4 regions of the Roseivivax sp. THAF30 genome follow, and region 4 is predicted to be linked to each of the others. Evidence: riboswitches for the same ligand, from Rfam matches in the RefSeq annotation. Region 4 holds a riboswitch; each other region holds the start of a gene.
What was found. Region 4 has a riboswitch for cobalamin ahead of FIU91_RS08385 (DUF1636 domain-containing protein). Riboswitches for the same ligand answer to the same signal wherever they lie in the genome.
Positions count from the first base shown of each region.

Region 1: another riboswitch for cobalamin. It lies ahead of FIU91_RS06880 (hypothetical protein); the one in region 4 lies ahead of FIU91_RS08385 (DUF1636 domain-containing protein).
Region 2: another riboswitch for cobalamin. It lies ahead of bluB (5,6-dimethylbenzimidazole synthase); the one in region 4 lies ahead of FIU91_RS08385 (DUF1636 domain-containing protein).
Region 3: another riboswitch for cobalamin. It lies ahead of FIU91_RS06415 (copper chaperone PCu(A)C); the one in region 4 lies ahead of FIU91_RS08385 (DUF1636 domain-containing protein).

Region 1 is NZ_CP045389.1:1,414,662-1,418,868, forward strand. Features, by position in the region: gene FIU91_RS06870 (ABC transporter permease) at 94-1,158, shown strand; gene FIU91_RS06875 (ATP-binding cassette domain-containing protein) at 1,220-1,993, shown strand; cobalamin riboswitch at 2,090-2,302, shown strand; gene FIU91_RS06880 (hypothetical protein) at 2,425-2,727, shown strand; gene FIU91_RS06885 (ABC transporter ATP-binding protein) at 2,724-3,521, shown strand; gene FIU91_RS06890 (ABC transporter substrate-binding protein) at 3,527-4,207, shown strand, end outside.
Region 2 is NZ_CP045389.1:3,518,232-3,522,438, reverse strand. Features, by position in the region: gene FIU91_RS17045 (1-acyl-sn-glycerol-3-phosphate acyltransferase) at 1-158, shown strand, start outside; gene FIU91_RS17040 (pyridoxamine 5'-phosphate oxidase family protein) at 145-747, shown strand; gene FIU91_RS17035 (lysozyme inhibitor LprI family protein) at 825-1,442, shown strand; gene bluB (5,6-dimethylbenzimidazole synthase) at 1,439-2,119, opposite strand; cobalamin riboswitch at 2,168-2,344, opposite strand; gene lpdA (dihydrolipoyl dehydrogenase) at 2,399-3,787, opposite strand; gene FIU91_RS17020 (MAPEG family protein) at 3,822-4,207, opposite strand, start outside.
Region 3 is NZ_CP045389.1:1,308,311-1,312,517, reverse strand. Features, by position in the region: gene FIU91_RS06420 (AI-2E family transporter) at 168-1,199, shown strand; gene FIU91_RS06415 (copper chaperone PCu(A)C) at 1,367-1,855, opposite strand; cobalamin riboswitch at 1,894-2,088, opposite strand; gene FIU91_RS06410 (cold-shock protein) at 2,270-2,476, shown strand; gene FIU91_RS06405 (hypothetical protein) at 2,602-2,802, shown strand; gene FIU91_RS06400 (GAF domain-containing sensor histidine kinase) at 2,961-4,207, shown strand, end outside.
Region 4 is NZ_CP045389.1:1,727,938-1,732,144, reverse strand. Features, by position in the region: gene FIU91_RS08395 (cobyric acid synthase) at 1-170, opposite strand, end outside; gene cobO (cob(I)yrinic acid a,c-diamide adenosyltransferase) at 489-1,097, opposite strand; cobalamin riboswitch at 1,186-1,400, shown strand; gene FIU91_RS08385 (DUF1636 domain-containing protein) at 1,533-1,865, shown strand; gene cobW (cobalamin biosynthesis protein CobW) at 1,867-2,919, shown strand; gene cobN (cobaltochelatase subunit CobN) at 2,925-4,207, shown strand, end outside.

The sequences.
Region 1 (4,207 bases), 310 kb from region 4:
GTATGAGACCATGACGGGGGCGCGTGTCGCCCGGGCCCCCGCACACGCAACGGCGTATCCTGCCCGATGCGCCCTCCGAGGGAGGAAGAGCACATGGCCGGATCGGAATATGAAAGCTCGCTGAAGGACGCCTCGCAGGACGTCGCCAAGTTCGACGACGACGGCAAGGGCGTTGTCGGCAAGATCCAGCACGCGCTGCATGTCACGCCGGCGCTTGTCCCGCTGATCGTGCTCGTCACCGCAATCGTGATTTTCGGCCTCGTCCTCGGTGAGCGGTTCTTTTCGCCGAGCACCCTGACGCTGATCCTGCAGCAGGTGCAGATCGTCGGTGTTCTGGCCGCGGCGCAATCGCTGATCATCCTGACCGCGGGCATCGATCTCTCGGTCGGCGCGATAGCGGTCCTGAGCTCGGTCATCATGGGCCAGTTCACGTTCCGATACGGGATACCGCCCGCGATCTCCATCGCGCTCGGGCTTGCCATCGGCACGGGCATCGGCGCGATCTCGGGCTGGCTCGTCAGCCGCGTGAAGCTGCCGCCGTTCATCGTCACGCTCGGCATGTGGCAGATCGTGCTGGCGGCGAACTATCTGTATTCGCAGAACGAGACGATCCGGAGCCAGGATTTGCGCGAAGAGGCTCCGATCCTGCAGCTCATGGGCACGACAATCGAGTGGGGCGGAGCGCGGTTCACGCTCGGCGTTGTTACGATGATCCTTCTCGTTGTGATCCTGGCCTATTGTCTGCGCTCGACAGCATGGGGCCGCCACGTCTACGCGGTCGGCGACGATCCCGACGCGGCCTCGCTCGCGGGCGTCGACCGGCACAAGACCTTGATGAGCGTCTATATGCTCGCGGGGTTCATCTGCGGGATCGCGGGCTGGGTGATGATCGGCCGTTTCGGCTCGGTCTCGCCCTCGGCATCGACGGGCACGATCGGCAACATCCAATCCATCACCGCGGTGGTGATCGGGGGGATATCGCTCTTTGGCGGGCGCGGCTCGATCTACGGGGCCTTCTTCGGCGCGCTGATCGTGGGCGTCTTCGAGCTTGGCCTGCGGATGGCCGGAGCCAACGCGCAATGGACTTACCTTCTCATCGGGGCACTCATCATCGGCGCGGTCGCTGTCGACCAGTGGATCCGGAAGGTGACGACATGAGCAAGCGCCCAACCACGCTCTTGCACGCATCAATGCTGCCCTCGGCCCGAAAGGTGACGACATGACCGAACCCATGCTCAAGGCACGCAACCTCGTGAAGCGCTTCGGCAAGGTCGTTGCCATCGATCATTGCGACTTCGACCTTTACCCTGGCGAAATCCTTGCGGTGATCGGCGACAACGGGGCCGGAAAGTCGACTCTGGTGAAGGCCGTCTCGGGTGCCGTGGTGCCCGATTCCGGCGAGATCTGGCTCGATGGCAAGAAGGTGCTCTTCCATTCGCCCATCGAAGCGCGCGCGCACGGGATCGAAACCGTCTACCAGACCCTTGCCATGTCGCCTGCGCTGTCGATCGCGGACAACATGTTCATGGGCCGGGAGATCCGCAGGCCCGGCTTTCGCGGCAAATGGCTGCGCCAGCTCGACAAGCCGAAGATGGAGCAGATCGCCCGCGAGAAGCTGAACGATCTTGGCCTGATGACGATCCAGAACATCAACCAGGCGGTCGAGACGCTGTCCGGCGGTCAGCGGCAGGGCGTGGCCGTGGCCCGCGCCGCCGCCTTCGGCTCGAAGGTCATCATCCTCGACGAGCCCACCGCGGCGCTTGGCGTGAAGGAAAGCCGCAAGGTGCTCGAGCTGATCCTCGACGTGCGAAGCCGGGGCATTCCGATCATCCTGATCTCGCACAACATGCCGCATGTCTTCGAACTGGCGGACCGGATTCACGTCCATCGTCTTGGCAAGCGGCTCTGCGTGATCGATCCCAAGGAACATTCGATGTCCGACGCTGTGGCCTACATGACCGGCGCGAAGGTGCCGGAGGGCGTGGCGGCCTGACAGCCGGGCAGGGCGCAGAGCCGACCGCTTCCTTGACTTGAGGCTGCGCTTGGTCCCGGGTGATCCCGCCGCGTCTTGACCCGAACGAGGGAGTGTGAGCACGTGGCCGTCGATGGTTCTCGATGGCCTTCGGGCCAAGGGATGAGAAAGGGAACACGGTGCGGCACCACTCGCCAAATCCGTGACTGCCCCCGCAACTGTGAGCGGAGAGCGCGTTCGATGTCGCCACTGGGCCACCACGGGCCCGGGAAGGTTCGAACAAGCAATGACCCGCGAGTCAGGAGACCTGCCATCTCCGGAGCGCATCAGCGTTTCGCAGCCACCTTCAACCCGGGCGGGGCGTCTCGGGACGGAGTGCCAGAGATGGACCTGACAGGGACGATTACATCGCCGGTATCCCGATTGCCCTGCCGCTTTGCGCGGAGGGCGCGATGTTTCTCGAATACACGATTTCACAACTCGACATAGGACCCATGCCGCCTGACCGAGCGGACGAGATGGGACATCTCGGTTTCCTGCAATGGCTGGGCGCCTTGCCGGGCGAGCGCAGCTTCGCACAAGAGGCCGAGCGGGCGTTGGTGCTGTCCCTGCCGGCGGCCGGATATTCGCCTGCGCTTGCAGTGTTTTGCGATCTCGTCTCGCGCGCTGTGGCCGCGTCACCGGCACCGCTGACATTGCGGCTGCCGCAGGCGACGCGGCGCGGCGGAGCGCGTGCCCGACGGGTGACGCCTTGACTGCTCAAGCGGCCGCGGGCCTCGAACTCGAAGGCGTGTCCTGGACGCTGAAGAAAGGCACGAGTCCGATCCTGATGGAGACGACCTTGGCGCTGAAGCCGGGGCGCGTCCTGGGCATCGTCGGCCCGAACGGCGCCGGTAAAACGACGCTCCTGCGCCTGCTCTATCGCTATTATCGACCGACGAGCGGACATGTCTGGCTCGATGGCGAGGACATCTGGCGCATGTCCGCGCGGAACGTGGCGCGGAAGGTCGCGGCAGTGCTTCAGGAACAGCCGACGGACTTCGCGCTCACGGTGCGCGAAATCGTGGCTCTGGGACGCACGCCGCACCGCTCCGGCTTCGGCGGTTTTGGCGGTGCGCGCGATGCAGAGATCGTCGAGGGCGCGCTCGACCGCCTCGCGCTGCGCGGGTTTGCCGACCGTCATCTCGGCACCTTGTCGGGCGGAGAGCGTCAGCGGGTCATGGTGGCTCGCGCGCTGGCACAGGAGCCGGGCCTTCTGATCCTCGACGAGCCGACGAATCATCTCGATATCCGCCACCAGCTCGAAGTGCTTCGGCTGATCCGCGACCTGCCGCTCACCATCGTCACGTCGCTGCACGATCTCAACATGGCCGCGGGCGTCTGCGATGACGTGCTGCTCCTCAAATCGGGCCGCACCCTCGGGTTCGGCCCGCCCCACACAGTGCTCTGCGAAGCATCTGTCTCTCGCGCATTCGACGTCGACGCGCGCCGCGATCATTTGAGCCTGAGCGCAACGGACCACCTCACCTTTCACCTGCAAGAAGAATGACCGATATGATAAAGTCCCTCACTTTCGGGGCCGGCGCCCTGATGCTCGGCGCTGGCATGGCGAGTGCTGAAACCACCGTGAAAAGTTGCGACCGCACGGTCACCTTCGACGCGCCGCCTCAGCGGGCGGTCGCGAACGACGTGAACCTGACCGAAATGATGCTCGTGCTCGGTCTGGCTGATCGCATGGTCGGCTATACCGGCATTTCCGGCTGGAAGACGCTCGACGAGGACATGCGCGCGGGCGTCGAGGAACTGCCGGAACTCTCCGCGAAATACCCCTCCAAAGAGGTGCTGGTTGGCGCCGACGCGGATTTCTTTTTCGCGGGTTGGAATTACGGCATGAAGGTCGGCGGCGAAGTGACGCCCGACACGCTCGAGCCTTTCGGGATCAAGGTCTACGAATTATCCGAATCCTGCGCGCATATCATGAAGACGGAAAAGGCGAGCATCGAGGACATGTATGATGACCTCGTGAACCTCGGTCGGATCTTCCAGGTCGAAGAGCGGGCGACGGAGCTGGTCGAAGGGTATCGGGCGGAACTGGCCCAGTTCAGCGAAGGGCTTGGGGAGGGGGAGCCGCCGCGCGTCTTCGTCTACGACAGCGGCGAGGACACACCCTTTACCGCGGGCCGCTACGGGATGCCGACCGCGCTCATCGAAGCGGCAGGCGGCCGCAATATCATG
Region 2 (4,207 bases), 1.8 Mb from region 4:
AGGGTATCTACCGCAGACCCGGCAAGGCCGTCGTCGAGTTTCTGCCGCGCATCCCGGCAGGCACCAGCCGGGAGGGCTTTCTCAAGCGCCTCGAAACCGAGGTCGAGGCGGCATCGGACACACTTCTCGAAGAGGCCGGGTTTCATGCAAAAATTTGAAAGCGAGGCGGCGCTTGACGCGCTCTACGACGCACCGGTGCCCGCATCGCTGACGAAGGTCGCCACCCGGATCGGTCCGAGACATCGCGAATGGATCGAGGCGTCGCGCTTCTGCATCCTGTCGACGGTCGGTCCGGAGGGCGTTGACGGCAGCCCACGCGGTGACGATGGCCCCGTCGTGATGGTGGCGGATGAGCGCACGATCCTGATGCCCGATTGGCAGGGCAACAATCGCCTCGATTCCTTGCGGAATATCGTGCGCGATCCGCGCGTCGCGCTGATGTTCATGATTCCCGGTCACAAGAGCGTCGTGCGCGTCAACGGCACGGCGTTCGTGACCGACGACACCGATGCGTGCGCCCGGTTCGAGCAGCGCGGCCGTTACCCGAAAAGCGTCATCGTCATCGAGGTCATGGAGCTTTACGCGCAATGTGCGAAAGCCATCATGCGCTCGGGGCTCTGGGACCGCGACGATGCGGAGGGCGTGCCCACGACTGGCCAGCTTATCGAGGAAGGCTCGGCCGGATCGCATGGCGGACCGGACTATGATGCGGGCTACGCCGAGCGCGCCAAGGATCGTATGTGGTGATGCGCCGCCTCGAATGATGATTAGTGACGACCTGTCCGGGCGGTATCATCCCGTTATCGGTCAAAAGGAGGTCCGCCATGCGACTCGTTCATTCCCTCATCGCAATCCTCGGGATTTCCGCGCCTGCGCTGGCACAGGACGGTCCGTCCTTCGAGTGTGCCAACGCGGGGAGCGAGGCGGAAACACTCATCTGCTCGGATGCCGATCTTGCGCGGCTCGACCGCAGGCTCGCGGATCGTTTCGGCGCGGCTCTTTCTGTCGTGCAGGGCCTCGATGCCGGAGCGGCGTATGCGGAGGCGGAGCTGCGGGCAACGCAGCGCGGCTGGATTTCGGGTCGTGACGACTGCTGGAAAGCCGAAGACCTGCGCGCCTGCGTCAGCGATGCGTATCTGCGCCGTGAGGGCGAACTGGTCGCGACCTGGCGACTCGAGGAACCAGCGGAGACCGTGTTCTGGACCTGTGGCGGCACTCCTGCGAACGAGGTCGTGACGCTGTTCTTCGACACCGAACTTCCGAGCGTGAGGTTCGAGCGCCGCGACACGATCGACGCCGGAACGCTCAGCCGCACCGCCTCCGGCGCGCGATATGACGGCTCTTTCGGGCGGTTCATCTGGATCAAGGGCGACGAGGCCACATATCGCGAGCCCGACCCCGACGGGACCGAATACACTTGCACGGTAGCCGCGCGCCGCTAACCCTGCCAGCACTCCTCCATGATCGCGGCGTCGAGGCTTTCGGCCCGTGCCCATCCTCGCGCTTCAAGTTCTGGCCCGTCGAACATGTCCGACACGTGGCCGAGACACAGATAGGCGACGATCTCCACATTCTCGGGCAGGGCGAACAGGGCCGAGAGCTCTGCCTTGTCGTAGATACTGACCCAGCCCATGCCGACACCTTCTGCCCGGGCGGCAAGCCAGAGGTTCTGCACCGCGCAGACGGTCGAATAGAGATCCATCTCGGGGTTCTGGGTCTTGCCCAGCACGACCTGACCTCCGCGGCGCCGGTCGCAGGTGACGACGATATTCAGCGGCGCTTTTTCAATTCCTTCGAGCTTGAGCCGCGCATAGTCCGATTGCCGCGCCTCGGGAAACATCGCGCAAGCTGCGTCGTTGGCGCGGTCGAAGATCGCTTTGACGTCGACCTTGCGCGCGGGGTCGCGAACGAGAATGAAATTCCACGGCTGCGACAGTCCGACCGACGGGGCGCGATGCGCCGCCTCGAGGATGCGGCGCAGGAGGGACGGCTCGATCGGGTCCGGCAGGAATTCGTTCCGGACATCACGCCGGTGGGCGATGACATCGTGGAGAGCCTGACGCTCGGTGTCGGTGAAAACGCGCGCTGGCTTCGGCGCGCAAGTGGACGATGGCGGCACGGCTGGCCTCCCTTGCAAAACGCTGCGCCGCCTCGCCGTCCTTACGCGGGGCGCGGGTTTTGTGCAGGCCGGTCTTCTGGCTTCGGATCGTCCGGGTCGCGGCGCCTTCCCGGATCGCTCCAGTGGCATTGCCGTCCCGTCCCCGTCACAGCGGCGGGCCCGCGCCGGAGCTGCCCCGGCTTCCCGATTCTCCCCATGCGGGGCACCTGCACAAGCCAGATGTGACAAAGCCCGCCCCTGTCGGCAAGGGCGGGCTTCGGTTCCGGGCTGACGAGCCGATCACATGTGGATCGGGCCGTCTCCGCAGGCCAGGGCAGCCTCGCGCACCGCTTCGGAATAGGTCGGGTGGGCGTGGCAGGTCAGGGCCAAATCCTCCGCCGCCGCTCCAAACTCCATCGCTACGCAGATCTCGTGGATGAGATCGCCCGCCATCGGGCCGATGATATGTGCCCCAAGGATGCGGTCGGTGTCCTTGTCGGCGAGGATCTTCACGAAGCCGTCCGCGGCGAAATTGGCCTTCGCCCGGCCGTTACCCATGAAGGAAAACTTGCCAACCTTGTAGGAGTGCCCCGCATCCTTCAGCTCTTCTTCGGTCTTGCCGACAGCGGCGACCTCTGGATGGGTATAGATGACGCTCGGGATCACGTCGTAGTTCACGTGGCCCGCCTTGCCGGCAATCGCCTCGGCGGCGGCCATGCCCTCATCCTCGGCCTTGTGAGCGAGCATTGGGCCTTCGGTCGCATCGCCGATTGCGTAAATGCCGTCGACGTTGGTCTTCCAATGCCCGTCGGTCTTCACGAATCCGCGCTCGGTGATCTCGACCCCGAGTTCCTTTAGGCCGAGACCCTCGGTCACCGGCTTGCGGCCCGTGGAGACGAGAACGACATCGGCGTCCAGCACCTCTTCGCTGTCGTCCTTCTTGAGCGTGTAGGAGACCTTCGCCTTGGTCTTCATCGTCTCGACGCCCGAGACGGCCGCACCCAGCACGAAGGTCAGCCCCTGTTTCTGCAGGATCTTCTGGAAGTTCTTGGAAACCTCGCCGTCCATCGTCGGGGTGATCTTGTCGAGATATTCGACCACCGTAACCTCGGTGCCGAGGCGCGCATAAACCGAGCCCATCTCGAGACCGATCACGCCCGCGCCGATCACCACCATCTTCTTGGGAATCTTCGGCAGCGACAATGCGCCGGTAGACGAGACGACGATCTTCTCGTCGATCTCGACACCCTTCAGCGTGGCGACGTCCGAGCCGGTGGCGATGATGATATTCTTCGCCTCGTGCACCTCGTCGCCGACCTTGACCTTGCCCTTCTCGGGGATAGAGCCCCAGCCCTTGAGCCAGTCGATCTTGTTCTTCTTGAACAGGAACTCGATGCCCTTGGTGTTGGTCTCGATCGTCTCGCCCTTGTAGGTCTGCATCTGGTCCCAGTCGACCGAGGGGGATTTGCCCTTGAGGCCCATCTTGGCGAAGTTGTGCTCGGCCTCGTGCAGCTGGTGCGTGGCGTGCAGGAGCGCCTTGGAGGGGATGCAGCCCACGTTGAGGCAGGTGCCGCCCAGCGTCTCGCGCCCTTCGACGCAGGCCGTCTTGAGACCGAGCTGCGAGGCGCGGATCGCGGCCACGTAGCCGCCGGGGCCGGAGCCGATCACGATGACATCGTAGGAAGCCATTTCCCTTGTCCTTTCTTTTCTGTCGGAGCGCCGATCAGGAGATCAGCGCGTAAATCAGCATGAGAACCGTGGCGAGCCAGCCCGCCGCCCATATGAGGGAGCGGCCCGGACGCCAACCGAAGTAATAGGCCGGCACGTAGAGGATGCGCGCCAGCAGGTAGATCACGGCGAAGGCCGCGGTGAAGACATCGCCCTTGTCGGCATAGGTGACGACGACGACCGCGATGGTGAAGAGGATGAGCCCCTCGAAATGATTTCCGAGCGCCCGCTGGAGCCGGGCGGTCCCGGTCGAGAGCTCGCGCGAGGGCTCGCGGTCGCGGGCGGACATCGTGTAGCCGGGGCCCAGTTCGAGGTTCGCAGGGATCGCGAACAGCACGAACTGAACGCATTGCAGAAGCGCCGCAAGGGCGAGGATGGTGA
Region 3 (4,207 bases), 420 kb from region 4:
CACCGGACGGCCGCCCTGCGCCGGTTCTGAATCGCACCGGCTGGCCACAATTTCCGCACCGACAGCGCCGGGGCGACATTCGCCTCGACCCGGCGCCCCATCCAATTGACACGACCGCATGTCATCCGGGAAAAGGCCGCCATTGCATGCGTAACCCGGACGTCGACATGAGAACTCTGACCTATGGTCTGGCACTGACATTGATGATCGGCTGGGTTCTCTGGATCGGCAAGCCGGTTCTCCTGCCGGTGCTTTCCGCGATCATCGCGGTGTACGTTCTGTTGACCGCCGCGGCGAGCATGGGGCAGTTGCCGGTCCTTGGGCGTTTTCCCAACTGGGCGCTGAGGGCGATCATCCTGCTCCTTTTCACCTGCGCGGTGATCCTTCTCTTCGTGCTGGTGATCAATAACCTCGCGCAAGTGGCAGCCGCCCTACCCCGCTACGAAACGAATCTCGACGCGATCGCGACCCAGTTCGCCGGGCTTCTGCGAATCGAGAACGAGCCGACCTGGGAAAATCTCAGAAGCGCCACGCTGGACCGCATCGATATGGGAAGCTGGGTGACACCGGCCCTTCTGTCGTTGCAGGATTTCGGGGTCGCCCTGTTCCTGGTCGTTCTCTACGCGAGCTTCATCATGGCCGAGCGCGGCACGATGGCGAAGAAGGTCGTCATCGCGATGGGCGGCGAGACGACCGGGGAGCGTGCCCTGTCGCTTCTGAGCCGGATCAACGAACGCGTCGGGGAATACCTCTTCGTGAAGACGGTTCTGAACGTCCTTCTCGGCGGGATTTCCTACGCGATCATGCTGGTGCTCGGCATCGAGTTCGCGCTCTTCTGGGCGGTGCTGATCGCTTTCCTGAATTACATCCCGTATTTCGGATCGATCGTCGGCGTGGTGTTTCCGGTCCTCCTGAGCCTCGCGCAATTCGGCTCTCTGTGGATGTCCGGCGTCGTCCTGATTTCCCTGACCACCGCGCAGATGTTCATCGGCGCGTATCTTGAGCCGCGCATGATGGGACGCGCGTTCAATCTCAGTCCCTTCGTCGTTCTCTTGGCGCTTGCCTTCTGGAGCACGCTCTGGGGCCTGGCAGGCGCCCTTCTCGCCGTTCCGATGACAGCGAGCCTCGTGATGGTTCTGGCAGAGATCAAGCTGACACGCCCCGTGGCGATCCTTCTGTCAGCCAGTGGGCGGGTCTGACGAGCAGGTGGGACGTTTCGCCAGTCTTCGGGTGTTCCGGCCGGCCCCGTAAGCCCTGTTCCCATCCACCGTTCGGCACTGCGGCAACATGTGCCCGAAGAAAACAGGCCCGGCGAGACATCGCCGGGCCGTATTCATTTCAGAAAGGTCCGCTGACCGGAATTCGATCAGCTCGTTTCTTCGTCGTGGTCATGGTCGTGATCGCCATGCTCCACCTCGACCTCGATTTCCATCTCGCCAAGACCGTCGAATGTCAGGTGCGCGTGGAAGTGGTCTCCGCCTTCGAAGGCTTCCTGCACGTTATGGAAGACGACGTGAACGCCGCTCGGCTGCATGGTCAGCACCTGGCCCGGCGCGATCTCGAGCGCGCTGACCTCGCGGACGGACATGGTGCCGCTGTCGCTCACGGAAGGTGCCTGGAAGATGCCGCTATCTGCGAAATCGACCGACGCGCCGGTCAGCGTGACAGCGGTGTCGGTGGTGTTCTCGATGGTCATGAAGACATCCATCGAATGGGCGGAGGCGCTCACTTCGACGGTATGGGCATGGCTGACCACGATACCGTTCGCTTCGAAGATATCGCCATCATGGTGCGCGGCGGCAGGCATGATGAATGCGGCCGATATCGCGGCCGCGGTAATTGCACGGTGGAACATAGTGATCTCCTGTTCGGGGCCCTCCGCCCCGGTGGTTGGCTCAAGTCATGTCCGCTGACAGGTTTCCTGGCTCGCGGTGGACGATCCGACCCCCACCTTCCCAACCTGTCGGTCAGTGGCATTACGGAGATCGACATGCCGCTTACAGTTGCGGGGGCAGCGTCGGCGTCTCACCGACTTCCCTAATCTTCTCGGACAAACTCACCGTAGCAGGCCGCGCCTCGAACGCAATCGGCGCAGGCGAAGATAAATCGCGGATGTCATTGTAATTCTCCGCGCGGGTCGTCATATCTCGCAGGCTTGCGTATTTTGCTCGACCCTCTGTCTCCGCTTTGCCGGCCTCAGTTGAAGATCGAAACTGGCACGGCCAAAGCTGTCGCATCCAGCGGACAGCACACACAAGGAGACAACGGTATGGCCACTGGCACCGTAAAATGGTTCAATTCCACCAAAGGCTTCGGCTTCATCGAGCCGGAATCCGGCGGCAAGGACGTGTTCGTCCACATCTCTGCGGTCGAGCGTTCGGGCCTGTCCGAGCTCAAGGACAACCAGAAGGTGACCTTCGAGATCGAAAGCGGCCGCGACGGTCGCGAATCCGCGACGAATCTCGAACTCGCGTGATCGAACGCACGCGGCACGCGCTTTGATGCGTGTCGCGGTGCACTAATCTTGCCGGAGCGCGGTCCCGTCGCGCACCGGCTCTCGAACCGCCTGTGGCGGCACACTCGATCCGTGAAGGCACTCGCATGAGTTCGAAGAAATCCGTTCCGGGGCCCTCGAAATCCGAGACGCGCGCAGAACAGACCACCGCCATCGCGACCGAGATCATTGACCGCGAAACCAGCGCTCGCACCGCGAAGACCGAGCGCTTGCGCGCTGCAAGGTTGCAGCGTGACGCCGATCTGAAGAAGCCGGCCAAGCGCACTGCCGCCAAGGGCAAGGACTGATCGCGCAGCCGGAGCCCGCATCGCGGGGATAGGAAACGCGGCCTTCGAAACGTCTGACCAGATGCGGCACGTCTGCTCTTTACTCGATGGATGTCCAGGAACTCGCGAAGGCATTCTCGCGTTTTTGCCGCTGAGCACACACGTTTGAGGAGTTTCCGATGACGCGCTCAGCCATCTCTTTCCCATTTGCATCGAACGAGCACGCACGTCTCCGCGAAGTGCGTGAAGTGGTCGATTCCGAGCGGCGAGGCGATCCCCTTTTGCAAGACATAGCCGAGCGTGCCGCCGAAATGTTCGGCACGCCAGCCGCTTTGATCTCAGTCGTCGACGCCGACCACCAATGGTTTCTCGGCCAGACCGGGATCGACTTGGAAATGACTCCGCGCGACTACTCGATCTGCTCGCGGGCGATCATGTCGGACCGGCCGCTGATCCTGCCCGATACGCTCGAACATGCCGAGTTCAGCACCCACCCAGCCGTCCTGCAGGCGCCGAATGTCAGGTTCTATGTCGGAGCGCCGATCGTGCTGCGATCGGGGTTTCGTGTTGGCAGCGTCTGCGCCTTGGACGTCGCGCCCCACGAAGCGCCGTCGGACGAGAAGATCAGCGCGCTCCAGAACCTCGCAGCCGAGGTCGTCCAGTATCTCGAGGCGCAGCACCAGCAGCGCTCGGGCGGTCAAACCGCGAACCGCAAGCAAATCGCCGGCGACGCGCAGCAGGAATTCTTGAACTTGATCGGCCACGAGTTCCGCACGCCGCTGACCGTGCTGCTCGGAAATGCCCGGCTCCTGCGTGCGGGCGTCAAGGACGAGCTCGGGATCGATCCAAAGAAGCGCGCGGACTTGTCCGACCGGGCAATCTCCGCCGTCATAGCCTCCGGCGAGCATCTGCAGAGGCTGATCGAGCATGTCATGCGTTTCACCGATCTTCAGAGTGGTGAACTCATGCTCACGGAAGAGACCATTCAGTGCCGGGATCTTCTCGATGCCGTCGTGTCTCCGATCAGCCCGATGGTCACGGCGTCGCATCGCAATGTCCGCGCGCAATGTTCAGACGAGATCCGGACGATCAAGGGGGACGGAGAGCAGCTGCTTGTCGCCCTCTCGTCACTCGTGACGAACGCCGTGACGCACGGAAAGGGCGATATAGAGCTATTTTCGACGAAAGGTGAGAATCGGACGCTTCGCATTGTCTGTTCCGATGAAGGCGACGGGCCGTCGGAGGAACAGGTCAACCGATCGGACCGGCCTTTCGCGATCTACCAGGACCTGAAGACACGCACGACCAGTGGCCTCGGCCTGGGCCTGCCCTTGGCGCGAAAGATCACCGAGCTCCACGGTGGTCGACTGCAACGCGGCCGCAACGAGACTAGCTCATGGGTCGAACTCGTGCTCCCTGGCTGGCG
Region 4 (4,207 bases):
CGGCCGATTTCCCCGCCATCCGCGGTCACGGCGGCATTATTGGACATGTTCTGCGGCTTGAACGGCGCAACCGACAGCCCGCGTTTCACCGCGGCGCGGCAAAGCCCGGCGACAAGAACCGATTTGCCCACGTTGGAGCCCGTGCCCTGGATCATCAGCGCCCGGCTCATATGCGCCTCCAGGCGCTCATGCCCATGCGCGCGCCCGGCCCCACGGGTGCAAAGTCGGTATTTGGGCCAACCCAAAAACAGAAGCGCCGCGCACCGGACCGCAACGCCGCGCCCGGCCCCACGTCAGACGGACAGAGCGCGGCGTCTTTGGCTTGGGCGGTCATCGGGACCGCTCCCTGTACCGCCAGCGAAGAGTGCCCGAATAAGCGTTAAGGCTTCGTGTCTTTGGGTTGGTAAAAATACCGCGGGGGGTCCGGGGGGCTGGCCCCCCGGCGCGATCCTCCTCAGCGCTTCGAGCGGACGGAGGCGCGGGCACACTCAAAACTCGACGCCTTTCTGCGCTTTCACGCCTTCGCGGAAGGGATGTTTCAGAAGCTCGAATTCTGTCACGAGGTCCGCCGCCTCGATGAGTTCGGGCTTGGCGTTACGCCCGGTGAGGCAGACATGCGTCATGTGGGGCTTTTCGGTCAGCAGGAAATCCACCACCTCGTCGATATCGAGGTAATCGTAGCGCAGCGCGATGTTGATCTCGTCGAGAAGCACGAACTCGATTTCGGGATCGAGGATCTGCTCTTTCGCGATACGCCAGCCATGCTGGGCGGCGGCGACGTCACGCTCGCGATCCTGCGTCTCCCATGTGAAGCCTTCGCCCGAAACGAAAAAGCGGCATTCCTCGGAGAAGCGCTCACGCAGGAAGGTGCGCTCCCCGGTTTCCCAATTGCCCTTGATGAACTGCACGACGGCACTCGGCATACCGTGGGCGATACAGCGCATGATCATGCCGAAGGCGGAGGAGCTTTTGCCCTTGCCTTTGCCGGTATGGACGATGACCAGACCCTTCTGCTCGGTCTTGGTCTTCATCATCTCGTCGCGGGCGGCCTTGATCCGCTTCATCTTCTCATTGTGGCGGGCAGTGATCTCGTCCATGTCCGGCTCCTGTCGCGAATGGCGCATGACTGGCACCCTGCCCTCGTGCAGTCAATCGCATCGCTTGACAGGCCGGGCGTGCAGCGCAACAAGGATGGGCGCACAAGGTGCCTTGGGGTCGACCCCGAGGTGAAAAGGGAATGCGGGCGCCCCGAGGGGTCATGCCGCAGCCGCCCCCGCGACCGTGACCCGGAGAGGTCGCCCGAACGCCACTGGCCCTCAGGGACCGGGAAGGCAGGGCGCCCGCGAGGCAAGGCCTCGGATCCGGCAGCCGGGAGACCTGCCTTGGGCGAGAGACCACGCAACCGGACGGGGTGTTCCGGTGGCTTCGGGCGCGATACCGACGCCCCTGCCACCCCTGCCCTCGTCCTCCGACCCCGAGGGACCCGCTTGTCCGACCCCGCCTCTCCCCAACCAGCCGAGCTTCTCGTCTGCATGACCTGCCGCCGCGGGCTCGACGTCGCCGAGGACGGCACACGTCCCGGCGCCGCGCTTTTCGCCGCGCTTGACGGAACGATGCCTGACGGCGTCACGCTTCGCGCGGTAGACTGCCTGCAGAACTGCGATGGCGGCTGCACTGTTGCCCTGCGCGGGCGCGGGCGCTGGACCTACATTTACGGAAATCTGCACGAAGCGTCGCATCCGGACCTTCTGCGCGAGGGCGCCGCGAAGTATCACGCGACGCAAGACGGGCTTATTCCCTGGCGGGAACGGCCCGATCATTTCAAAAAGAACTGCGTGGCCCGCGTGCCACCGATGGAGGACTGACATGGCCGATCTCGAGAAACTTCCCGTCACCATCGTCACCGGCTTCCTGGGATCGGGCAAGACGACGCTGATCTCCGAGCTGATGAAGAACCCCGGCGGCAAGCGCCTCGCGGTCGTGGTCAACGAGTTCGGCGATGTGGGCGTCGACGGCGAGATCCTGAAGGGCTGCGCCATTCCCGATTGCCCCGCCGAGAACGTGGTCGAGCTGGCGAACGGCTGCATCTGCTGTACCGTGGCGGATGATTTCATCCCGACCATCGAGGCGCTTCTGGCGCTCGACCCGCGGCCCGAGCATATCCTGATCGAGACCTCCGGCCTGGCCTTGCCGAAGCCGCTTCTGAAGGCCTTCGACTGGCCCGATATCCGGTCCAAGATCACCGTGGACGGCGTTGTCGCGCTCGCCGATGCCGAGGCGGTCGCGGCGGGCCGCTTTGCGCCGGATGTCGAGGCCGTGGACGCGCAGCGCCGTGCCGATGAGAGCATCGACCACGAAACGCCGCTCTCGGAAGTCTTCGAGGACCAGATCTCCTGCGCCGATATCGTGCTGCTGACCAAGCCGGACCTTGCCGGCAAGGATGGCGTCGAGAAGGCTCGCGCGGTGATCGCCGCCGAAGCGCCGCGCCCGCTGCCGGTGGTCGAGGTCGCTGAAGGCCACGTCGATCCGCGCATCATCCTCGGGATCGGCGCCGCCGCGGAAGACGATATCGACGCCCGCCCGTCGCATCACGACGGGGTGCCCGAGCACGATCACGAGGATTTCGAGAGCGTCGTCATCGACATCCCCGAGCTTGCCTCGCCCGCCGATCTTGCCGCGCGGATCGAGCGGCTCGCCCGCGAACAGAACATCCTGCGCGTGAAGGGCTATGCCAGCGTCGCCGGCAAGCCGATGCGGCTTCTCGTGCAGGCCGTGGGCGCGCGCGTGCGCCACCAGTTCGACCGGCCCTGGGGCCCGGACGAGGCGCGCGCGGGACGGCTCGTGGTCATCGCAGAGCATGACGATATCGACGCCGCCGCCATCACCCGCGTGCTGACCGCCGCCGAGGAGACCGCGTAAGCGCCATGCATGTCGTCTTCCGCGAAAGCCACGGGCTCGAAGAGACCGACACGCCGACGGACCTGGCCCAAAGCCCGGCCGATCTGGTGGTGCTGTCCTTCTCGGATTCGGATCTCGGGGCCTTCGCGGCGGGATGGCAGCGGGGCGGCGGACGCGAGGGACGGATTCCGTCTCTGCGCCTGGCCAATATCGCGGCACTCCGGCATCCGCTCTCGGTCGATACCTATATCGAACAGACGCTGGAGGGCGCGAAAGGCATCCTGATCCGTCTCATCGGCGGGCAATCCTACTGGCCATACGGTTTGCAACAGATCGAGGCGCTGGCGCGCGAGAAAGGCATCGCGCTCGCGGTTCTGCCCGCGGACGGGCGGCCCGATGCGCGGCTCGACGCGGTCTCGACCATACCGGTCTCCACGCTGCGACGGCTGTCGCATTTCTGCGATACCGGCGGGGCGGTCGCGGCGCAGGCGGCCTTGCAACAACTCGCACTTGCAGCGGGCCTTTATGCGGGGCCGGTAAAGGGGTCGAAGGCCTTGCCGAGCGTCGGCGGATGGACTCCCGAAGACGGCGTCGCCTGCCCGGTTCTCGCCCCTTGGCCGGAAGCGGCAAGCGCCCCGGATGCACCGCTCGCGCTGGTGGTCTTCTACCGGTCCTTCCTGGTCTCCGCCGATCTGGCACCGATCGAGGCAATGTTCGCCGGGCTGCGCGCGCGCGGCTTCCGCGTCATGGGGCTTTTCGCGCCATCGCTGAAGGCGCCCGGCGCGGCAGAATGGATGGCACGGCAAGTGAGACATCTTGCGCCTGCCGCCATCGTCAACGCGACGGCCTTTTCGGGCAAGGGCGATGGCGGGGCCTCTCCGCTCGATGCGGCCGGTGTTCCGGTCTTCCAGGTCGCGCTCGCCACCTCGGACCGCGCAGCCTGGGAAGAAGCCGAGCGCGGTCTTTCGCCGGCCGATCTGGCGATGCATGTCGTTCTGCCGGAGGTGGATGGCCGGCTGTTCGGCGGCGTTGTCTCGTTCAAGGAGCCCGAGCCGCGCGACCCGGATCTGCAATTCACGCGGCTGCGCCACCAGGCGCATGACGGACGTGTCGATGCGGTCTGCGCGCGCGTGGCGGCCTGGTATCGGCTGTCCGCGACGCCGCCAGCCGATCGCCGCGTGGCGCTCGTCCTGTCGACCTATCCGGGGCGGGACTGGAACTTGGCCCATGCGGTGGGTCTTGACGCGCTGGCCTCGGCCGAGGCGGTGCTCGGCGACCTGGCAGAGGCCGGTTACGCGACAGGGGGCGG